DNA from 2 places in the Stenotrophomonas sp. FW305-3-2-15-E-LB1 genome. Region 2 is predicted to be linked to the other one. Evidence: predicted binding sites of a transcription regulator. Region 2 holds the regulator's gene; the other holds the start of a gene.

Region 1 (11,735 bases), on a different contig from region 2:
GGGAGAGCGCCTGCATGGCATGCAGGAGGTCAGCGGTTCGATCCCGCTTGGCTCCACCACTTTCGACATTAGGCCGTCGAAGGTTCTACAACTTGAAGTTTTTCGTGCGTCCCCATCGTCTAGAGGCCTAGGACATCACCCTTTCACGGTGGCGACCGGGGTTCGAATCCCCGTGGGGACGCCAGTTTCAAAACGGACCCTGCTCCCGGCAGGACAATCCGGAGTTTCATGGGGCCATAGCTCAGCTGGGAGAGCGCCTGCATGGCATGCAGGAGGTCAGCGGTTCGATCCCGCTTGGCTCCACCACTTCGACATTAGGCCGTCGAAGATCTACAACTTGAAGTTTTTCGTGCGTCCCCATCGTCTAGAGGCCTAGGACATCACCCTTTCACGGTGGCGACCGGGGTTCGAATCCCCGTGGGGACGCCAATTCTTGAAGACCCCGGCCTCGGCCGGGGTTTTTCTTTGCCTGTCATCCAGGCATCGAGTTCAGAAGCGCCGATACATGCCGACCGACGCCGGCGCGGTGGGTGCAAACCCGAACTGCGCGTACAGGCGATGCGCCTCGCCATCGGCGAGCAGGCTCACATAGGCCGATGGCGGCAGATTCGCCTGCATCCACGCATCCAGCCGCCGCATTACTTCCTTGCCCAGCCCCTGCCCCTGCAACCGCGGCAACACGGCGATATCGCAGACCTGCAGGTGGCAACCGCCGTCGCCGACGATCCGGCCCATCGCCACCAGCTCACTTCCCTGGTAGGCGCAGACGCCGAACAGCGTGTTGGGCAGCGCGCGGCTGGCGGCCTCGGCGGTCTTCGCACTCAGCCCGGCCAGCAGGCGCAGCTGGCAGTAATCCTCCACGGTCGCCACGCCGTCGCGGAACTGGCAGGTCGTCGAATCACTCATGCGTCATCTCCAGGTGGTCAGGCTATCCTGCCGTAGTCACGTCGCAGCCGCTGCGACCTTCGCCCACAGAACGCCCATGTGCTACTCCGCCCTGATCCGCGCCGACTACGCCAAGCTTGTCCGTGAATACGGCGCCGTGCTGTCGCTGGAAGAATTTGCCGAGCTGTACGCACACGATCCCGGCAAGAAGCGGCCGAAGACACCCAAAGCGATGGACGATGGCTTTGCCGGCGCGCGCACCGGGCAGGGCCGCGACATCGTGGCGAAGATCCAGCAGTGGCATGCCGAGGAGCAGCAGGCGCTGCAGGCCGAGCTGTTGAAACAGAGCGAACGGCGCGACATCGCCCACGCCACCCTGGCCACGCGGCCGACACAGAAAGCACGCAACGACCTGCGCGTGGCCAGCAACCGCATCGAACGCGCGCAGGCACGCCTGGACGACCTGCACCGGGTGCAGCTGCTGCCGCGCGACAACCGCATCTTCCCCGGCACCTACGCGCCGGTGATGGTCAGCGAAAACGGGCAGCGGGTGATCAAGCCGATGCGCTACCAGTGCCGCCTGCCGGACAAGCCCGCACGCAACGACGTGCTCTACCCGGGCACCTACAACGCGCGACGCGACAGCCTGGAAGGCTACTGGCGCGGCGCCTTCGGCCTGCGCCACGGCGTGGTGGTGGTCAGCGCGTTCTACGAGCACGTGCCGCGCCATGCCATGGCCGGCCGCAGCCTGGATACCGGTGAAAAGGAACAGGACGTGGTGCTGGAATTCCGCCCCGACCCGCCGCGTGATCTGCTGCTGGCCTGCCTGTGGGCCGAGTGGGAAGGCCCGGAAGGCCGGCTGTTGTCCTTCGCCGCGATCACCGACGCACCGCCGGCCGACGTGGCTGCCGCCGGTCATGACCGCGGCGTGGTGCCGATCCGGCCGGAACACCTCGATGCCTGGCTCAACCCCGATCCGGACCAGCTGGCCACGCAGTACGCCATCCTCGATGACCGCGAGGATCTGCGTTACGTCTACGAAGAGGCGGCCTGAGCCTGAGCCCGGCGGTCAGGCCCTGGCGCTGGAACGGCCGACCGCGCGCACCAGTGCCCGCGACAGATCCGCCGACAGGTAGGGCTTGACCAGCAGCACGCCGCCGCGCATCGACGCAGGCAACTGATCGGCGGTCATGCCGGTGGCCAGAACGAAGGGCACGCCGCGTGCGGCCAGGGCAGCAGCCACCGGTTCACTGGTCTCGTTGCGGGCCAGCCGGTAATCCAGCAGGGCCACGTCCGGCGAGGTGTCCTGCAGCAGGCGCAAAGACTGGGCAACCGTCTCGGCCAGACCGACCACCACGGCGCCCGCCTGCACCAGCTGCATCTGCAGTAGGGCGGCACTCATCTCATCGTTCTCGACCACCAGCACCCGCAGGCCTTGCAACGCAGTCATGGGCCTCCCTCCGGCGCCTGTCAACCGGATCCAGTATAGCCATCGCCCAGCCATTACCGACAAAACAACGGGCTTCCGGCCCTGTATGGAGGCGCCTCTATGAAGGTCCGCCGGGCTCGGTTACACTAGCCCGCTGCTGCCGGTGTGGCGGAATGGTATACGCAGCTGACTCAAAATCAGCCGGGGGTGACCCCATGAAGGTTCGAGTCCTTTCACCGGCACCATCGAACAAAAGGCCAGGTCATCGACCTGGCCTTTGGCGTTTCTGCAGGCGGTTCCGCCCCGGCGTCAGGTCACGACGCGCAGCATCGGCGTCCGCTGCACGCCTGCACCGCCCTGCCCCGCATCCACCCGGAACCCGGCCACGGTCTGCAGCAGCTGCGCGGACTGTTCCTCCATGCTGCGCGCCGCCGCCGAAGCCTCCTCCACCAGCGCTGCGTTCTGCTGCGTGCCCTGGTCGATCAGGTCGACGGCCTGGTTCATCTGCTGGATGTCGTCGCTCTGCTGCTGTGCCGCCGTGCTGATCTGGGTCATCAGTTCGCTGACCCGGCGCACATCGCGCACGATCTCATCCATGGTGCGTCCCGCGCTTTCCACCTGCGCGGTGCCGGCGCCGACGTTGGCCACCGATGCGTCGATGAGCTGCTTGATCTCCTTGGCCGCACTGGCCGAACGCTGCGACAGCTCGCGGATTTCGGTGGCCACCACGGCGAAGCCGCGGCCATGCTGCCCCGCGCGCGCGGCTTCCACGGCGGCATTCAAGGCCAGGATGTTGGTCTGGAAGGCAATGCCGTCGATCACCCCGATGATGTCGACGATGCGCCGCGAGGACGTGTTGATCACCGCCATGGTCGAGACCACTTCATGGACCACGGTGCCGCCGCGCGCTGCCACTTCGGCCGCGCCACCGGCCAGTTCACTGGCCTGGCGTGCATGGGTGGCTGTGCGCTGCACGGTTTCGGCCAGGCCCTTCATCGACACTGCCGTTTCCTCCAGCGAGGCGGCCTGCTGCTCGGTGCGCTGGGACAGATCGTTGTTGCCCTGCGCGATCTCGCTCGCGCCCACCGCAATGGTGTCGGCGGCGAACTTGATCTGGCCGAGGATGCCGGCCATGGCCTCCACCAGCGCGTTGACGCCCTCGCAGAGATCGGCGATCGGGCCACGCTTGTCGGTCATGTCCACGTGGTGGGTCAGGTCACCCTGCTTTGCGGCCGCCACCACTTCGCGGGTCTGCGCCACGGCGCGCTGGGTGGCCTGGTTTTCGTGCACCTGCGCGGTGATGTCGGTGGCGTACTTCACGACCTTGAACGGGCGACCGTTCATATCGAGGATGGGGTTGTAGGACGCCTGGATCCACACCTCGCGCCCGTCCTTGCCCAGCCGCCGGTACTGGCCCGCGTCATACTCGCCCCGGCCCAGTTTTTCCCAGAACTGGCGGTATTCGGCACTCTCGCGCTGGTCGGGTTCGACGAACAGGGAATGGTGCCGGCCGCGCACTTCCTCCAGCGTGTAGCCGGTGGCAGCGAGGAAGTTGGCATTGGCGGACAGGATGCGTCCGTCCAGGCTGAACTCGATGACCGCCTGCGACTTGTCGATGGCCGCCAGCTGGCCTGCCGAATCGGCGGCCTGCAGCTTCTGCGCGGTGATGTCCGTGGCGAACTTCACCACCTTGTACGGCCGGCCCTGGCGATCCAGCACCGGATTGTACGAAGCCTGGATCCAGATCTCGCGCCCGCCCTTGCCGAAGCGCCGGTACTGGCCGGCGTCGAACTCGCCGCGCGCCAGTCGCGCCCAGAACTCGCGGTACTCGGCGCTGCGGGCATGCTCGGGGTCGACGAACAGGGAATGGTGCTGGCCCTGGATCTCATCAAGGCGGTAGCCCACCGCCTGCAGGAAGTTGTCGTTGGCCTGCAGGATGGTGCCATCCAGGGCGAACTCGATGACCGCCTGCACGCGGTGCAGGGCAGCCACCTGTGCGGCCAGCTCATCCTGCCGGCGGTCCTGCGCGGACACATCAGTGGTGGTGCGCTGCGCACCCAGCGCGCCCAGCAGCAGGCGCCAGGGTGAATAACGGGAATGGGAATCGGCCGGCGTCTGCTCACCCGCCGTGAAGCCTGGCATCAGCATCGTGGGTTCCTCGGAGTCCAATGAAATGCAATCCGGCGGGCGGATGCCCGGCGGGGCCATCAATTGCCTGGACTTGCAGACGCGCGGGGGGAAGCGTCCTTGTTCGTCTTGCGCGTAAAGCTGGACTGCGGACTGCGGAAGGCGGTACACACAGCACGGGCCGCCCGTCGGGGGCAGCCTGGAGTCCAGCAGCGAAAGGCAGGAGCGGGATCCAGTCAGGTTATCGGCGGGCCGGACGCCACCTTTAGGGCGATCTGCACGGCCCGCGCCTTCACAACGCCCGGCGGTACAGCAGCTTGCCCCCGGCCTCGCCCTGGGCCTGGTAGCCATTGCGCTCCAGCAGGGCCACCATCTGCGGGAAGGCCTGCGAGGTCTTCACTTCGATGCAGCCGTAACCCTGCGCGGCTGCCCAGCGCTGCTGGGTTTCCAGCAGCGCCTGGGCGATGCCCTGGCGGCGATGGGCCGGATGGATGCCGCCGACCCAGCTGTAGAAGCGCCTGCGATCGAGCGCGTAACCCACCTTGAAGCCGACCAGTTCACCGCCCTGCTCGGCCACCAGCACCAGGTGGCGGCGCCCGGCCAGGCGTTGCGCATAGGTGGCATGGGTGCGTTCCTGGCCCAGCTCGCCTACGCCCTGCAGCACCTGCAGGGCTTCGTCCAGACTGCCGACTCTTACCAGCATCGTGTTCCTCCGCGGTCAGCGTTGACGCCACATCATCCAGCGCAGCACGGCAATGGCCAGCACGGCCGGCAGGTAGCCGAGACTGCCCACCCACACAAGCAGCGCCGCCGTCACCCAGCCACCGCCGCCACCGAAGATCCACGACGTGTGCTGCAGGACATGCAGTGCCACCGGCATCAGCAGCGCCGGCGACAGCCGCAGCAGCTGCCAGCGCCAGCCGAGCGGTCCGACGAAGCCGATGATCGCACCGAGCAGTGCAGCGATCGTCACGATGGGGAGTGCAGCGTCCATGTCGGTGTTCGTTTGCAGGGTGCAGCAGCCATTGTGGACCACCACCGCCGTTACAGCGATGCGCGCTGCGCCGGGAAGGTTGCAATGACCAACGACCCATTACATCGCGCGTCGCTGCGTGCAGCATCACCTGCATCACGGATGCATCCATTGCAGGGAGAAGCCCATGTTCAAACGTCGCGCGTGTGTCTTGTTGTTGAGCCTGTGCAGTGCCGCCGCCGGCGCCGCTGATGCGCCCTATCGCCCCGCCTTCCACCCGGGCGAGCACAAGGGACCGCCTGCCGGCCGCGTGAATGACGTCCTCGTTCTGGGCAGCCCGCATCTCTCCACCCTGCCCGATTCCTTCCAGCCGGCGATGCTGGAGCCGCTGCTGTCGCGCCTGCAGGCATGGCAGCCCACGGCCATCGCAGTGGAGAACGTATCGGGCCTGCAATGCGATTTCATGCGCCGCAGCCCGACCCGCTACGCCGACAGCGTGAGCACCTACTGCGTCGACACCGCACCGGCACAGGCCGCCACCGGGCTGGATGTGCCGCAAGCCAATGCGGAAATGGAGCGGATGCTGGCGACCTGGCCGAAGGACGCCACGCCGGCCCAGCGGCGCCGGCTGGCGGCGGTGGCCTTGGCCGCCGGCGAACGCGGTTCGGCCATCGTGCAATGGCTGCGCCTGCCCAACAGTGAGCGCCGCGCGGCCGACAGCCTGACCCCGGAACTGGTCGCCTTCCTGGATGCACGCGTGCTGCGCAAGGACGAGGTGAACCTGGTCGCCGCCGAGCTGGCCGCGCGGCTGGGGCTGGAACGCCTGTGGTCGGTGGATGACCACACCGCCGATACGGAAACCCCGAAGGAACTGCAGAAGGCCTATGCAAAGGCCATCCGCGGCGCGTGGGACAACCCCGCCAGCAAAGCCCGCCGCGCGGCCTCTGCTCCCTTCGATGACAACGTGGCCCAGCCAGGCGGCGTGCTGGCCCTCTACCGCCACGAGAATTCCCCGCAGACCGCGCAGAACGTCTACGACAGCGACTTCGGCGCTGCCCTGGTCGAACCGTCGCCGGAGGGCTTCGGCCGCAACTACGTGGGCTATTGGGAAACCCGCAACCTGCGCATGGTCGCCAACATCCGCGACGTGCTCGGCCAGCATCCGGGCACGCGCATGCTGGCCATCGTGGGTTCGTCACACAAGTGGTACTACGAGGCCTACCTGGACCAGATGCACGATGTGCGGCTGGTGGATGTGGCGCCGCTGCTACGCTGACGCTACGGGCCGAACGTCTTGACCATCAACGCGGGCGAGACGAACACGCGCAGCCCATGCTCCAAGGGCTGCTGCATGTCGTAGCCGCGCGCATGCGGCCAGCTGCCGGCCCCACCGATTTCGACGAACTCGGCCCCTGCATTGCGGACCACCCGCGCGCCCGGGCTGGATGCGAGGCAGCCGTCAAACACCGGCTCGCCCTGTCCCGCCGCAAACACCTGTACGCGTGCATCACCGGTGAGCGCATTGAAGCCAAGCTGCAGCTTCACGCTGCCCTGTGCATGCGCGACCTCCACGTCGATACCCTCGGACGTGCCCACCCGCGGTGCGACGCCGAACAATTCAAGAAACGCGGTTTCGTCCCAGGCAAACATCGGTGACCTCGTCATTCGTAGAAGAAGCAGTCGAGCATGGCTCGACTCTACAGATGCGTGGTCAGCGTGTCCGCCGCCCATTGCGCCACAGCACCGCGCTGGCGCCGATGATGCAGGCCAGGGTAGCCAGCAGTGCGCTGGCCACGCCCCATTGCAGCACCGGCACCAGTGACTGCGCCAGCGGGTCCGCGCGCAGCTGTTCCAGGCGCAGGCCGCCGGCCAGGGCCAGCAGCCAGCCGATGCTGGCGGGCGCGTAGGCGCCGACGATGTGGGTGTTCCAACGGCTCATGGCACTTCCCTGCTGAGGTGGCGATGGGGCGATTGTTCCGCCCCGCCCTCTCACAGGTTGAGACCGTGGCCGGACTCAGCGCGCCCAGCCGCCGCCGAGGGCTGCCATCAGCGCTGCGCTGGCCTGCAGCTGCCGGCTCTGGATGTCCTGCAGGCCGAGCTGCGCCTGCCGCGCATCGGTCTGCGCACTCACTACATCCAGATAGCTCACCGCGCCGCCGGCGTAGCGGTCGCGTGCGATCTGTTCTGCGCGCCGCGCGGCCTGCACGGCGTCGTCCTCGTGCCCGCGCTGCGCGTCCAGCTGGCGCAGCAGGGTCAGCTGGTCCTCGACCTGGCGGATCGCCGCCAGCACCGTGGCCCGGTACTGCGCCGAGGCCGCATCGAACTCGGCGTAGGCCTGCGCCTTCGCAGCCCTGCGGCGGCCGCCATCGAACACCGGCAGCGCCGCCAGCGGGCCCAGCGCCCAGTAGCGGTTGCCCACGTCCAGCACCGACGCGCCGCCCGAGGTCTGCCCGCCCAGCAGCCCGGTCAGGCTGAGCTGCGGGAACCAGGCGGCACGCGCCACCCCGATGCCGGCGTTGGCGGCAAACACCCGCCGCTCGGCTGCGGCGATGTCCGGACGCTGCTGCAACAGCTTGCTGGGCAGGTCCGCGGGAACCTGCGGCAGCGCCGGCAGATTGCCATCGGCCAGCACGAAGCCACTGGCCGGGGCCCCCACCAGTTCGGCGATGGCATGGCGCAGCAGCGCGTGGCGTGCATCCAGTCCGTCCAGGTCGGCCTGTGCGCTGGCCAGCTGGTGGCGCGCGCGGGCCACGTCCAGTTCCGAGGCGATCTCGCCGCGGAACCGGTCTTCGGTCAGGGCCAGCGCCTGCCGGTAGTCGTCGATGCTGTCGCGCAGGATCACCTGCTGCGCCTCGGCGCCGCGCAGCTGCAGGTACAGCCCGGCCAGCTGCTGCGACAGGCTCAGCCGCGCTGCCGCCAGGTCATCGCCACTGGCCTCGGCACGCGCCCCTGCCGCAGCAGCGGCGTTGCGCAGGCGTCCCCACAGGTCCAGGTCGAAGGACAGCGAGAACGCCGCGCTGTTGCTGTCGTAGATCGCAGGCTGGGTGGCACTGCGCAGCGGCTTGTCATCGGACTGGCGCTGGCGCATCGGGCCACCACTGAAACCGACCTGCGGCGCGCGGGCCGACGCCACTTCACCGGCTGCGGCACGCGCGGCATCGTAATGGGCCACGGCCAGCGCCAGCGTCGGGCTGGCCTCGACCAGCTGCTGCTGCAGGTGGTCCAGCTGCGGATCCTGGAAGGCCTGCCACCACGCAGCCGGCAACGGCGAGGCGGCCGCGGGTGTGCCACTGCCTTCATAGCCGGCCGGCATCGCCACGGCAGGCACCTGGTAAGTCGGCGCGAGCGAACACCCGCCGAGCAGCACCGCGCCCAGCACCAGCACCAGCCGACGTTCAACCACGCGCATGTGCAGGCTCCTGCTCACCGGCGACCACGCGCACATGGTCGCCTTCGCGCAGGGCATCCGGCGGATTGGGAATGACCCGGTCGCCCGCGTTCAGCCCACGGTCCACCCGCAGCGTGCTGCCCAGGTCGCTGGCGATATGGATGTCGCGCAGGTGGACGATGTCCTTGCCATCGACCACCGCCACCTGGGTGCCCTTGGCGCGGAAGATCAGCACCTCGGACGGCACGCTCACGCCATCGCCGCCGCCCTGCTGCGGCAGGGTCACTTCGGCGTAGCTGCCCGGCAGCAGCGCGCCGTCGGCATTGTCGACCACGAACTGCGCCAGCAGCGTGCCCGAACTGCGGTCGATCGCACTGGAGTCACCCTGCAGCGTGGCGGTGAAGTGGCGGCCGGACTGGCCCGGCACCTGCAGGCTGGCCTGCAGCCCCGGCGTGATGCTGCCCGCGCTGCTCTGCGGCACCGGCACCATCAGGCGCAGGCGGCGCGTGTCGGCAATGTTGAACAGTTCGCGGCCGCTGTCATCGGCGCGGATCAGCTGGCCGACGTCGGTCTGCCGCGAGGTCACGGTGCCATCGAACGGTGCGCGCAGCGTGCGGTAGCGCCCCAGCTCCTGCAGCCGCGCATAGTCGGCCTGCGCCGCTTCCACGCTGGCCTGCGCCGCCAGCGCATTGGCCTGCTTCTCATCGGCTTCCTGGCGCGACACCGAATGGCTGCCCAGCATGCCCTGCCAGCGCTCGGCACTGACCTTGGCCAGCGCGGCATCGGCCTGCGCCTGCAGCAGGTGCGCATGGGCCTGGGCGATCTGCTGGTCCAGTTCCGGGCTGTCGATCACCGCCAGCACCTGGCCCGCCTTGACCGACTGGCCGATGTCGGCAGTCCACGATTTGAGGTAGCCACCGACGCGCGCGTGGATGGGCGCTTCGGTCCAGGCGGTCAGGTGCGCCGGCAGGGTCATCGTGCCCGCCGCCGCCTGTGCACCGGCCGTGACGACCTGCACGGTCGGCACCGCCTGGCGCTCGGTCCATTCCACCACGGCGTGCGCCTGCTGCGCGCGCAGGCCCAGGCCGGCGGCAACCACGACCACCGCGATGGCGGCACCCAGGATGAGGGGGCGGCGCAGCGAACGCTGCGGCAGCGAAGCATCAGACATGCAGGGGCTCTCCGGCGGGGACGGTGCGGGGCTTACGCGAGTGGGCCAGGGCAAACACCACCGGCACGAACAACAGGGTGGCGCAGGTCGCCAGCAGCAGGCCGCCGATGACCGCGCGGCCCAGCGGCGCGTTCTGCTCGGTGGACAGTGCGGTCGGCAGCATGCCCAGGATCATCGCCAGCGCGGTCATGCAGACCGGTCGGAAACGGGTGAATCCGGCTTCCAGCGCGGCCTTGGCGGCATCGCCGTGTTCGGCCAGGCGCTCGCGGCAGAAACTGACCACCAGGATCGAATTGGCCGTGGCCACGCCCATGCACAGGATGGCCCCGGTCAGCGCGGGCACCGACAACGATGTGTGAGTGAGGAACAGCATCCAGACCACACCGGCGAGGCCGGCGGGCAGCGCGGTGATGATGACGAACGGATCGGTCCACGACTGGAAGTTGATGACGATCAGCAGATAGATCAGCACGATGGCGGCCAGCAGGCCGTAGCCGAGGCCGGTAAAGGCCACATGCAGCGCATCGATCTGGCCGTGCAGGCCGACCTCGGTGCCGCGCGGGCGCTGGCTGGCCATGCCATCGATGACCGTCTGCACATCGGCGGCCACCGCGCCCAGATCACGCCCCTGCACGCTGGCGTACACGTCCAGGGTGGGCTGCACGTTGTAGTGGGTCACCACCGCCGAACTGGACCCGCGCTGGATCTCGGCCAGGCCGCCCAGCACCTGCGGCACGCCGCTGCTGCCGGTGACCGGCAACGCGCTCAAGGCGGCCAGGCTGTCCATGCGGTACTGCGGGGTGGCGGCCACCACGCCATAGGAGATGCCGTTCTTCGGGCTCAGCCAGAACGTCGGCGCCACCTGGCCACTGCCGGCCAGCGAGGCGACCATGCTGTTGGTGACGTCGCGCTCGGTGATGCCCAGGCCGTTGGCGCGCAGGCGGTCCACGTCCACCTTCAGGGTCGGGTAGCCATCGGGCTGCTGCAGGCGCAGATCGACCAGGCCGGGCACGTGGCGCAGGCGGCGGATCAGTTCCTGCGCATAGGCGCGGTTGCCGGCCGCATTGGGCCCGGCAATGCGCACGTCCATCGGCGCCGGCGACCCGAAGTTGAGGATCTGGCTGCTGGTATCGGCCGGCAGGAAGGCGAAGCTGGTACCCGGGAAGGCGGCGGGCAGCACTTCGCGCAGGCGACGCTCGTACCCGGCCGCATCACCGTGTCCGGGCTTCAGCGAAACCTGGATGTCACCGTCCTGCGGGCCGATGGTGCCGCTGGCGCTGTAGGCCATGTTGATGCCGGTCATCGGCAGGCCCAGGTTGTCGACGATGGCATCGATCTCGGCCGGCGGGACTTCCTGGCGGATGCGCGCTTCAATGCGGTCGAAGGCAGCAGCGGTTTCCTCGATGCGGGTGCCCAGCGGCAGGCGCACATGCAGCGACAGCGCACTGGCCTCGGTGGCCGGGAAGAAATCCTGGCCCAGGGTCGGCAGCAGCGCGAAGGACACCAGCACGCAGGCCATGAAGCCGATCAGGAACGGCCGGCGGTTGCCCAGGGCCAGGCCCAGCAGCGCGTGGTAGCGGTCACGCACGGCCGAGAAACCGGCTTCGAAACGCTGCTGCCAGCGCACCAGCGTGGCGGCCAGGCGCGCACGGCGGTGCTGCGGATGATCGCCCTCGTGATGGTTGAGGAAGGCATCTTCGGGATGGTGGCCCACGCCATGCTCGACCCGGTGCGGGCGCAGCAGGTACAGCGCCATGGTCGG
Region 2 (11,735 bases):
TCGCATCACGCCCCGCCAGCTGGTGCTGGAGATCACCGAAAGCGCGGTGATGCGCGATACCGATACCAGCCTGCGCCTGCTGCAGGCGCTGTCGGCACTGGGCGTGGGCATCTCCATCGATGATTTCGGCACCGGTTATTCAAGCCTGCTGTACCTGAAGCGGCTGCCGGCCACCGAGATCAAGATCGACCACGCCTTCGTGCGCGACCTGGAACACAGCGCCGAGGACGTGGTGATCGTGTCGGCTATCGTGGCGCTGGGCCACGCGCTGGACATGGACATCGTGGCCGAGGGCGTGGAAACCGCTGCCCAGCGTGCCTACCTGGAGCGGCTGGGCTGCGACTACCTGCAGGGCTTCCTGCTGGGCCGGCCAGTGGATGCGGCGCGCTTCATGCAGCTGCACGACCTGCCGCGGCCGCGCATCGAGCTGGCGCAGAGCCCGCCGCCCAACGGCAATGCGCCCTTGTAGAGCCGAGCCTGTGCTCGGCTGGGCCAGGCCACGCGCGAAGGGCAGCCGAGCATCGGCTCGGCTCTACAAAAGAATGCGCCCCTGTAGAGCCGAGCCTGCGCTCGGCTGGGTCAGGCCACCCGCGAAGGGCAGCCGAGCATCGGCTCGGCTCTACAGGGGACTGGTTGCCAGCGCCATCACGGAACACTTCTTGCACGCACCCCGGCAACCCCAGCCGCAGTGCCCGTGATGTCCGAGAACGAAGACGCAGGCGAAAAAACCGAACAGCCAACAGAAAAGCGCCTGCGTGAAGCCCGCGAACAGGGCAACATCCCGCGCTCGAAGGAACTGGCGACCGTGGCCGTGTTCGGTGCCGGCATCATCGCCATCATGGCCAGCGCCGCCTCGCTGGGGGCCGGCGGCCGTGCCTGGATGCGTGCCGCGCTCAGCCCCGAACCCGCCCTGTGGCAGAACCCGCAGCTGCTGTTCGGCCACTTCGGCATGCTGTTCCTGCGCCTGATGATGGCCTGCTGGCCGCTGCTGCTGGTCTGCCTGCTGGCCAGCTTCCTGGCGCCGGTGGCGATGGGCGGCCTGCGCTGGTCGAACAAGTCGCTGGTCCCCGACGCGAACCGGCTCAACCCGCTGTCCGGGCTGAAGCGCATGTGGGGTGCCGAAGCCCTGGCCGAACTCACCAAGTCACTGCTGCGCATGGGCTTCGTCGGCGCCTCGGCCATGCTGGTCTTCGCCGCCAGCTTCGACAGCCTGCGCGGCCTGCTGAACCAGCCGCTGGAATCGGCCATCGGCCACGGCCTGGGCTTCACCCTGAAGCTGCTGCTGGCCGCGGCCGGGGCCATGCTGGTGCTGGCCGCCATCGATGCCCCGTACCAGCGCTGGAACTGGATGCGCAAGCTGAAGATGACCCGTGAAGAGCTGCGTCGGGAAATGAAGGAAAGCGAAGGCAGCCCCGAGGTGAAGGGCCGCATCCGCCACATGCAGCAGCAGCTGGCCAACCGCCGGATGATGGAAGCGGTGCCCACCGCCGACGTGGTGGTGGTCAACCCCACCCACTACGCGGTGGCCCTGAAATACGAGGGCGGCAGCATGGGCGCCCCCACCGTGGTCGCCCTGGGCGTGGATGAAACCGCCCTGCGCATCCGTGAAGTGGCCGACGGCAACAAGGTCGCCATTGTCTCTGCCCCGCCTTTGGCACGCGCCTTGTATCGGGAGGGGCAACTCGGAAAGGAAATTCCCGTGAGACTGTACTCCGCCGTCGCCCAGGTGCTGTCCTACGTCTACCAGCTGCGCAGCTGGCGGACCGGCCCGATGCCGTCCGCCCCGCATGTGGATGTGGATGAATTCGGCAAGGGAGGCCGCCCGTGAGCGCACAGGCATCCAGCTTCAACACCCGCCGCGCCCTGGAGATGATCCGCCAGGGCCTTGGCGCGCCGCTGATCGTGCTGGCCCTGCTGGCCATGGTCGTGGTGCCGCTGGCCGCACCGGTGCTCGATGCACTGTTCACCTTCAACATCGCCATCTCGCTGATGGTGCTGCTGGCGGTGGTCTACGTGAAGCGCCCGCTGGACTTCACCATCTTCCCGATCGTGCTGCTGGTCACCACCATGCTGCGGCTCGCGCTGAACGTGGCCTCCACCCGCGTCATCCTGCTGCACGGCCAGAACGGCCACGAGGCGGCCGGCAAGGTCATCGCCGCCTTCGGTGAATTCGTCATCGGCGGCAACTACGCCGTGGGCATCGTGGTCTTCGCCATCCTGACCATCATCAACTTCGTGGTCATCACCAAGGGCGCCGGGCGCGTCTCGGAAGTGACCGCGCGCTTCATCCTTGACGCCATGCCCGGCAAGCAGATGGCCATCGACGCCGATCTGAACGCCGGTTTGCTGACGCGTGAAGAAGCCAAGGCCCGTCGTGAAGAGGTCCGCGAGGAAGCCGACTTCTACGGTGCGATGGACGGTGCCAGCAAGTTCATCCGCGGCGACGCCATCGCCGGCATCCTGATCCTGTTCATCAACATGCTGGGCGGCCTGGCCGTGGGCGTGCTGCAGCATGGCATGCCGTTCGGCGATGCCGCCGCCACCTACACCCTGCTGTCCATCGGTGACGGCCTGGTGGCGCAGCTGCCGGCCCTGCTGATCTCCAGCGCCGTGGCAATGCTGGTCACCCGCGCCTCGCGCTCGCAGGACATGGCCCAGGCCATGACCGGCCAGGTGTTCGGCCAGTACCGCGCACTGGCGATCACCGCCGGCATCCTCGGCCTGGTCGGCCTGGTCCCCGGCATGCCCAACGTCGCTTTCCTGACGCTGGCCGCCCTCCTCGGCTTCATCGCCTGGAAGCTGTACCGCAAGAGCCAGGCACCGGCCGCCGAAGATGCCGCCGGGTCAGGCGATGCCGCCGCGCTGGCCGCCCTGGGCCGCCAGCCCAGCCCCGCGCCCACGGCCGAACTGAGCTGGGACGAGCTGCGCCCGGTCGATCCGCTGGGCCTGGAAGTGGGCTACCGGCTGATCCCGTTGGTGGACGCCAACCAGGGCGGCGAGCTGATGGCGCGCATCAAGGGCGTGCGCCGCAAGCTGACCCAGGACGTGGGCTTCCTGATCCCCTCCGTGCATATCCGCGACAACCTGGAACTGCCGGCCAACGGCTACCGCGTGCTGGTGCATGGCGTGCCGGTGGCCACCGCCGACATCCACCCCGACCGCGAACTGGCGCTGGACCCCGGCAGTGCGCTGGGCCCGCTGGAAGGCATCGCCGGCAAGGACCCCGCGTTCGGCCTGGATGCCACCTGGATCCAGCCGCACCAGCGCGCCCAGGCCGAGACCATGGGCTACACCGTGGTCGACCCGGCCACCGTGGTCGCCACGCACCTGTCCCACCTGATCCGCGAACACGCGCCGGAACTGCTGGGCCACGAGGAAGTGCAGCACCTGCTGGCCAACCTCGGCAAGAGCGCGCCCAAGCTCGTCGAAGATCTGACGCCCAAGGCGCTGCCGCTGTCGGCGGTGGTGCGCGTGCTGCAGAACCTGCTGGTCGAGCGCATTCCGATCCGCCAGCTGCGCAAGATCGCCGAAGCCCTGGTCGAGCACGCCCCCATCAGCCAGGACCCGGCCACGCTGACCGCGGCCGTGCGTACCGCGCTGGGCCGCTTCATCGTGCAGGAGATCGCCGGAATGTCGGCGGAGCTGCCGGTGTTCACCCTCAACCCGCAATTGGAACGTGTCTTGCAGGAGTCCACGCAGGGCAACGGCGCCGCGCTGGAACCCGGACTCGCAGAGCGACTGCACCAGAGCCTGGCCGAATGTGTCAGCAAGCAGGAAGCGCGAAACGAGCCGGCAGTAGTGCTGGTACCGGGCCCGGTGCGCGCCGCGCTGGCCCGCCTGGTCCGCCACAGCGTTCCGTCGCTGTCGGTCCTGGCCTACAGCGAGGTGCCGGAAGACAAGCGCCTGAAGCTGGTCGGAACGATCAGCTGACGCCGGCCTTCCAAGCGCCAGAAAACAGACACCACTTTCAAACCGCACCACACGACAGATTCCAAGGGGAACCCGAACCGTGCAGACCACCGACCACCCGCGTTCCTCGACCGCCACTCCGCCGACTTCGTCCCGTGACCACAGCATGAAAATCAAACGATTCGTCGCCGCCGACATGCGCTCGGCCATGAACCTGGTGCGCAAGGAACATGGCCCCGACGCCGTGATCCTGTCCAACCGCCGGATCGAGGAAGGCATCGAGATCGTCGCCGCCGCCCACTACGACGAGAGTGCCGTGCAGCGTGCGCTGGAAGCCTCGCGCCGCGAGATCGCACCGCCGCCGCCGCCGAGGCCGCGCAGCGCCGCCGATGCCGTGATCGCCGCCGTGACCCGCCGCCGCAGCGCGACCCCGGCCGCCGAGCCGGTGGCCGCCACCACCTCGGCGGTGGCCGCCCTGGCCCGCGCCGCCGTCGGTGCCACCGGCCGCACCCTGGACAGCGCCGACGAGATCGTGCCGACCCGTGGCAGCACCGGTTTCGCCTCCACCCTGGCCCGCGCCAGCGTCAACGAATCGGCACTGCCGGAACAGATCTTCGCCCCGTATGCCGACGCCATCGTCGCGCCGCCGGCCAGTGCCGCAGCGGTTGCCGCCGCGCCGATCAACCGCGCCCGCTTCCTGATCGATCCGTCACTGGAAGATGACAGCGCCGCCCTGCTGCCGCCGCCGCTGCCGCTGCCGGCCCCTGCGGTCGCCGCTGCCCCGGTGGAAGCGCCGGTGGAGATGGCCCCGGCCGTTGCCACCGCTGCCATCGTGGAAGCCCCGGCCGCCGCAGCGCCCGCCAACGACGCAGCGCCGCTTGCCGAAGCCGCGCCGACGCCGGCACCGGCCCCGCAGCTGGCCCCGGCCCCGGCCCTGACCATGGTGGCCGCCGATGACGGCGAGATCCGCCAGCTTCGCCAGGAAGTGGCCGGCATGCGCCAGGTCATCGAGCGTGAGATGAACCGCTTCACCGACGAGCGCCTGCGTGGCAGCGCGGTGCGCGCCACCGCGCTGGACCTGATGGACGAGTACGGCTTCGATGCCGGCCTCGCCCGCGACGTGGCCATGCAGATCCCGCTGGAGACCGAGGCCCACCGCGGCCGCGGCCTGATGCTGGGTCTGATCTCGCGCAAGCTGCCGATCGCCCCGGTCGATCCGCTGGAAGAAGGCGGCGTGATCGCCCTGGTCGGCCCGACCGGCGCCGGCAAGACCACCACCATCGCCAAGCTGGCCTCGCGCTTCGCCGAGAAGCACGCCCCGCGCGATGTGGCCCTGGTGACCACCGACACCCTGCGCGTCGGCGCCCGCGAGCAGCTGTACGGCTACGGCCGCCAGCTCGGCATCGCGGTGCACGAAGCCAACAGCGGCACCGACCTGGACCAGCTGCTGGAGCGCCTGCAGGACTACAAGCTGGTGCTGATCGACACCGCCGGCCTGGGCCCGCGTGACCGCGCCCTTGCCGCCCAGCTGCAGTGGCTGCGGGCCGCCCGCCAGGTGCGCACCCTGCTGGTGCTGCCGGCCAATACCAGCTTCGGCGACATGGACGAGGTCGTCCGCCGCTTCGGCGCGGCCAACCTGCAGGGCCTGGTGCTGAGCAAGCTGGACGAGACCGGCCGCTTCGGCAACGCCCTGTCGGTGGCCGTCGACCATGCCCTGCCGATCACCTGGGTGACCGATGGCCAGGACGTCCCGGAGGACCTGCACCGGGCCAGTGCAGCCAATCTCGTACTTCGCCTTGAAGATTTGCGCCGAGCGGCCGATATGCCCTGCAACCCGGAGTTGAACCATGCCGTCGCGTGAGTACGCCAAGCTGACCAATACCTTCCCGCTGTCGGCCACCCGCAGCGAGCCGCTCGGCCCTGTCCGCACCATCGCGGTGACCGGCGGCAAGGGCGGCGTGGGCAAGACCAACGTGTCGGCCAACCTGGCCGTGGCGCTGGCCGGCATGGGCAAACGCACCCTGCTGCTGGACGCCGACCTCGGCCTGGCCAACATCGACGTCATCCTCGGCCTGAACCCCAGGTTCACCCTGGCCGACCTGGTGGCCGGCCGCTGCAGCCTGGAAGACGTGATCATCGAGGGCCCCAACGGCGTGCTGGTGGTCCCGGCCGCGTCGGGCCGCCGGCACATGGCCGAACTGGCCCCGGCCGAGCATGTCGGCCTGGTCAACGTGTTCTCCGAGCTGGAACGCGAGCTGGACATCATGGTGGTGGACACCGCCGCCGGCATCAACGACGGCGTGCTGACCTTCTGCCAGGCCGCGCAGGACACCGTGGTGGTGGTCTGCGATGAGCCGGCCTCGATCACCGACGCCTACGCGCTCATCAAGGTGCTGTCGCGCGAACGTGGCGTGGACCGCATCCAGGTCGTAGCCAACATGGTGCGCGATCCCAACGAAGGCCGCGTGCTGTACGAAAAGCTGACCCGCGTCTGCGAGAAGTTCCTCGCCGATGTCTCGCTGAACTACCTCGGCTGCGTGCCGCAGGATGACTGGCTGCGCCTGTCGGTGCAGCGCCAGCAGCCGGTGGTCAAGGCCTACCCGTCCAGCCCGGCCGCGCTGGCGATCACCGAGATCGCCCGCCGTACCGCGCGCTGGCAGGCGCCGACCGAACCGCGTGGTGGCGTCGAATTCTTCCTCGAACGCATCCTCAAGCAGCGTGGGGTGACCGTATGAAAGGTGCAGCCCAGTACAAGGAAGTCCAGCGCTCGAGCGCGACCGACGTCATCGCCCAGCACTCGGACCTGGTGCGGCGCATCGCCCACCACCTGGCGGCGCGCCTGCCGGCCAGCGTCGAGGTGGACGACCTGATCCAGGCCGGCATGATGGGCCTGATCGAAGCCTCGCGAAGCTACGACGCCGACCAGGGCGCCTCGTTCGAGACCTACGCCTCGATCCGCATCCGTGGCTCGATGATCGACGAGATCCGCCGTGGCGACTGGGTGCCGCGTTCGGTGCACCGCCGTGCCCGCGACGCGGCCGCCACCATCCGCCGGCTGGAACAGAGCAGCGGCCGTGCCGCCAGCGCCACCGAAGTGGCCGCGGCGATGGACATGCCCCTGCCCGAGTACCTGCGCCTGATGGAAGACGCCTCGCGCGGCCAGGTGTTGAGCCTGGAGTCGCGCATCGAGGACCAGGGCGAGCTGGATACGGTCGCCCAGGGTGGCCCGACCCCGCAGCAGGTGCTGGAGCGTGGCGAGTTCGGCCGCGAGCTGGGCAAGGCCATCGGCCACCTGCCCGAGCGCGAACAGCTGGTGCTCTCGCTGTACTACGAGCAGGAGCTGAACCTGAAGGAGATCGGCGCGGTGCTCGGCGTGAGCGAATCGCGGGTCTGCCAGATCCACGGCCAGGCCGTGCTGCGCCTGCGCGGCCGGCTCAAGGTGTTCGAGGCGGTCGACGCCGGCCTCGAACAATGAACATGCGCGAGGCGGCTGCCCCCGGCCGCCCGCAGTGAACAACAAAGGAACTCTGCTTTGAACAAGAACATGCGCATCCTGATCGTCGACGACTTCTCGACCATGCGTCGCATCGTCAAGAACCTGCTGGGCGATCTGGGCTTCACCAACACCGCCGAAGCCGAGGACGGGCATGCCGCGCTGTCGATGCTGCAGAGCCAGCCGTTCGATTTCGTGGTCACCGACTGGAACATGCCGGTGATGACCGGCATCGAGCTGCTGAAGGCGATCCGTGCCGATGCCAAGCTGAAGACCCTGCCGGTGCTGATGGTCACCGCCGAAGCAAAGCGCGAGCAGATCATTGAAGCGGCCCAGAGCGGCGTCAACGGCTACATCATCAAGCCGTTCACCGCGCAGACCCTGGAAGAAAAGCTGGGCAAGATCTTCGAACGCCTGGCGGCGAGCGCCTGATGGACGCACAGGTCGACAGAAGCGCCCTTGCCCTGCGCCTGCAGGAAGCCCTGGATGCATTGGAATCCGGTGACGAGGCCGCCTGGCGCCAGCGCATCGACAGCCTGGTGGCCGCGCGCACCCAGCCGATGATGAGCGGCCTTTCGCGGCTGGCCCGCGAACTCGGCCAGGCCCTGGGCGAGCTGCCGACCGTGCCCGACGAGGCCGGCGAGCTGGACGATGCCTGCGCACGCCTGGACCACGTGGTGGCGATGACCGAACAGGCCACCCACCGCACCCTGGACCTGGCCGAAGAGTGCCGCGCCCTGACCGAACAGCTGCGTGCCGATGGCCTGCAGCCGGGCCAGGACGCGCAGCTGGAGCGCATCCGCCACAACCTGACCGAGATCGCCCTGACCCAGAGCTACCAGGACCTGACCGGTCAGATCATCCGTCGCGTGGTGGGCATCGTCCGCCGCGTGCACGAAGGCTTTGGCGCGCTCGGCCTGCCGCCGGAACAGCATCGCACCGACCCGGAACTGGCCGGGCCGGCACTGAAGGGACTGGACCGCCACGCGGTCTCGCAGAACGACGCCGACGACCTGTTGTCGGACCTGGGGCTGTAAGCATGAGCGCTGTTGCCGACGACATCACTGCCGATTTCATCATCGAGGCGCAGGAAATCCTGGATCGCCTGGGCGAACAGCTGGTGTCGCTGGAACAGGCACCGAAGGACAACGACCAGCTCAACGCGGTCTTCCGCGGCTACCACACGCTGAAGGGCGGCGCCGGCTTCCTCGGCATCACCGCCATGGTCGAGCTGTGCCATGCCGCCGAAGAAGCGCTGGGCGCGGCGCGTGCCGGCCAGGCCGTGCTGCAGGCCCATCATTTCGATGCCGCCCAGCAGTCGCTGGATTACCTGCAGTCGATGCTCGATGCGGTGTCCGCCGGCACTGAACCCGGGTACGCCCCGCCGGAACTGATCGCCCAGTTCGACGTGCATGGCGGAGCGGGCCCCGCATCGAGCGCCGCCGCAGCCGCCACCCCGGCCGCTGCCGGCAGCGACCTGATCACCGACGATGAGTTCGAGGCCCTGCTCGACCAGCTGCATGGCGGCAGCGCACCGACTGCCGTCGCGCCGCCGAAGAAGGCCGATGATGGCCTGATCAGCGAAGACGAGTTCGAAGCCCTGCTCGACCAGCTGCATGGTGGCGCCGTCCCGGGCGCCAAGCCCGTGGCCGCCGCACCGGTGGCCGCCGCACCGGCCCCGGCACCCGCCCCGCGCGCGGCCGCCAAGCCGGCCGCGAACAAGCCGGTGGCCGAAGCCGAACACACCGTGCGCGTGGACACCAAGCGCCTGGATGCGATCGTCAACCTGATCGGCGAACTGGTGCTGTCACGGAACCGGCTGAAGACCCTGCGCACCCGCCTGCGCGACGAAGAGCTGGATCGCGCGGTGTCGACGCTGGACATCGCCACCGCCCGCCTGCAGTCGGCGGTCATGCGCACCCGCATGCAGCCGGTCGGCAAGGTGTTCTCGCGCTTCCCGAAGGTGGCCCGCGACGTCGCCCGCTCGCTGCAGAAGGAAGTGGACCTGGAGTTGATCGGCGCCGAGACCGAGCTGGACCGCAACCTGGTCGAAGCGCTGGCCGATCCGCTGGTGCACCTGGTGCGCAACGCCATCGACCACGGCGTGGAAATGCCGGACCTGCGCGAAGCGCAGGGCAAGCCGCGGATGGGCCACGTGCGCCTGTCGGCGCAGCAGGAAGGCGACTACGTCAGCATCGAAGTGCAGGACGACGGCGCCGGCATCGACCCGGAAAAGCTGCGCGCCAAGGCCCGCGAGAAGGGCCTGATCGACCCGGAAGCCGCCGCCCGCCTCAGCAGCGAGGAGTGCCTGCACCTGGTGTTCCTGCCCGGCTTCTCGACCAAGCAGCAGGTCACCGATATTTCCGGCCGCGGCGTGGGCATGGACGTGGTGCAGTCGCGCATCCGCGAGCTGAGTGGCCAGATCCAGATCCAGTCGGAACTGGGCCGTGGCAGCCGCTTCCTGATCCGCGTGCCGCTCACCCTGGCCATCCTGCCGACGCTGCTGGTGCAGGCCGGCGAAGACGTCTATGCGCTGCCGCTGGCGCGCGTGATGGAGGTGCTGCACGCCCCGCGCACCTCGCTGGGCTGGTTCGATGGCCGCGCCGTGCTGGACCGCCGCTCGCACACCCTGCCGCTGGTCGATCTGCGCCAGTGGCTGGATGTGACGCCTGCAGCGTCCCCCCTGCTGACCATCGTGGTGCTGCAGGCCGGTGAAGCGCGCTTCGGCCTGGTCGTGGACCAGGTGCGCGGCCGCGAGGAAGTGGTCATCAAGCCGCTGCCCAAGGCGCTGCGTGGCCTGCGCGGCTACGCCGGTGCAACCTTGATCGGCGACGGTCGCATGGCCCTGATCCTGGACGTGGACGGCCTGCGCTGAACCCCCGCCGGGCATGGCCTGGCGCTACCCGAGATGGCCCTGCGCGGTAGCGCCGGGCCATGCCCGGCGACCCAAAAACTGTGACTACCGTCTGTACACGATCTACCGGTGTCTCAAGTCCCATTCACACAAGCCGATACCGGACCCATGGATAGACTCAGCCTCATTGGACTCTTTCTCGCCCTGGCCTCGCTGGTCGGCGGCAGCATCCTGAAGGGCGCCGGCCTGGCTTCGCTGTGGTCGCCTGCCGCCTTCGTGATCGTCATCGTCGGCACCGTGGCATCGATCCTGCTGCACACCGCCCCGGCGGTGTTCAAGCACGCCTTCAAGATCGTGCGCTGGGTCGTGCGCCCGCCGCACAGCGACCGCCACGAACTGATCAAGCAGATCGTCGAGTGGAGCAACATCGCCCGCCGCCAGGGCCTGCTGGGCCTGGAATCGCAGGTGGAAGCGCAGCGCGACCCGTTCCTGCGCAAGGGCCTGCAGCTGCTGGTCGATGGCGTGGAGCCCGAATCGATCCGGCACATGCTGGAAATCGAACTGAGCAGCCAGGAACACCAGGACCAGGCCGGCGCCAAGGTCTTCGAGGCCATGGGCATCTACGCCCCCACCCTGGGCATCATCGGTGCCGTGCTGGGCCTGATCGCGGTGATGAAGAACCTGGCCGACCCCAGCAAGCTGGGCCACGGCATCGCCGCCGCGTTCACCGCCACCATCTACGGTATCGCCTCGGCCAACCTGCTGTTCCTGCCCATCGCCGCCAAGCTGAAGGGCGTGATCGCGCACAACACCCGCGACCGCGAAATGGTCATCGAAGGTCTGATCTCGATCGCCCAGGGCGAAAACCCGCGCAACATCGAAACCAACCTCACCGGCTTCCTGCACTGACATGGCCCGCCGCAAGCACCACGAAGAGCACGCCAACCACGAGGCATGGGCCATTCCCTATGCCGACCTGATGACGTTGCTGCTCGCCTTCTTCGTGGTCATGTATGCCATTTCCTCGGTCAACGAGGGCAAGTACCGGATCATGGCCGACGCCCTGACCGATGCTTTCGGTGGCGCACCGCGCACCATCAATCCGGTGCAGGTGGGCAACAAGCAGGTGCAGGGCGGCGGCTGGGACAGCCCCTCGGTCATCAAGTCGGGCACCCGGATCGGCCCGTCCGCACCGGCGCCCACCCACGACCCCACCCTGCTGCCGGCGATGGCCTCGCAGATGCGCATGCCGGTGTCGGTGCACAACCAGGACCAGATCGCCCGCGCCGAGCGCCAGCTCAGCAGCATCGCCGACCGCCTGACCGCCGCGCTGTCGCCGCTGATCGACCGCGGCATGATCAGCGTGCGCCGCACCGAGCTGTGGATCGAAGTGGAGATCAACAGCGACATCCTGTTCCCGACCGGATCGGCCGCGCTGGACGTGCATGCGCGGCAGACCCTGGCCAGCCTGGCCGACGT

Evidence for each region. The regulator FliA, encoded in region 2, starts transcription of late flagellar genes. The targets are predictions, from matches to a motif close to TAAAGTTTNNCNNNCNNNGGCCGATAA.
Region 1: AC3WL7_RS19350 (methyl-accepting chemotaxis protein) is a predicted target of FliA. The motif match lies at 4,683-4,709, and genes of this name have one in related genera.

The regions. Positions count from the first base shown of each region.
Region 1 is NZ_JBYSZR010000036.1:35,351-47,085, forward strand. Features, by position in the region: tRNA gene AC3WL7_RS19315 (tRNA-Glu) at 109-184, shown strand; tRNA gene AC3WL7_RS19320 (tRNA-Ala) at 231-306, shown strand; tRNA gene AC3WL7_RS19325 (tRNA-Glu) at 354-429, shown strand; gene AC3WL7_RS19330 (GNAT family N-acetyltransferase) at 490-906, opposite strand; gene AC3WL7_RS19335 (SOS response-associated peptidase family protein) at 983-1,939, shown strand; gene AC3WL7_RS19340 (response regulator) at 1,955-2,335, opposite strand; tRNA gene AC3WL7_RS19345 (tRNA-Leu) at 2,474-2,559, shown strand; gene AC3WL7_RS19350 (methyl-accepting chemotaxis protein) at 2,624-4,462, opposite strand; gene AC3WL7_RS19355 (GNAT family N-acetyltransferase) at 4,734-5,144, opposite strand; gene AC3WL7_RS19360 (hypothetical protein) at 5,160-5,435, opposite strand; gene AC3WL7_RS19365 (DUF5694 domain-containing protein) at 5,602-6,690, shown strand; gene AC3WL7_RS19370 (hypothetical protein) at 6,693-7,064, opposite strand; gene AC3WL7_RS19375 (hypothetical protein) at 7,126-7,353, opposite strand; gene AC3WL7_RS19380 (efflux transporter outer membrane subunit) at 7,429-8,823, opposite strand; gene AC3WL7_RS19385 (efflux RND transporter periplasmic adaptor subunit) at 8,810-9,973, opposite strand; gene AC3WL7_RS19390 (efflux RND transporter permease subunit) at 9,966-11,735, opposite strand, start outside.
Region 2 is NZ_JBYSZR010000002.1:58,670-70,404, reverse strand. Features, by position in the region: gene AC3WL7_RS02005 (putative bifunctional diguanylate cyclase/phosphodiesterase) at 1-469, shown strand, start outside; gene flhB (flagellar biosynthesis protein FlhB) at 698-1,828, shown strand; gene flhA (flagellar biosynthesis protein FlhA) at 1,870-3,930, shown strand; gene flhF (flagellar biosynthesis GTPase FlhF) at 4,076-5,770, shown strand; gene AC3WL7_RS01985 (MinD/ParA family ATP-binding protein) at 5,757-6,644, shown strand; gene AC3WL7_RS01980 (RNA polymerase sigma factor FliA) at 6,641-7,384, shown strand; gene cheY (chemotaxis response regulator CheY) at 7,442-7,834, shown strand; gene AC3WL7_RS01970 (protein phosphatase CheZ) at 7,834-8,439, shown strand; gene AC3WL7_RS01965 (chemotaxis protein CheA) at 8,442-10,277, shown strand; gene AC3WL7_RS01960 (flagellar motor protein) at 10,425-11,165, shown strand; gene motD (flagellar motor protein MotD) at 11,167-11,735, shown strand, end outside.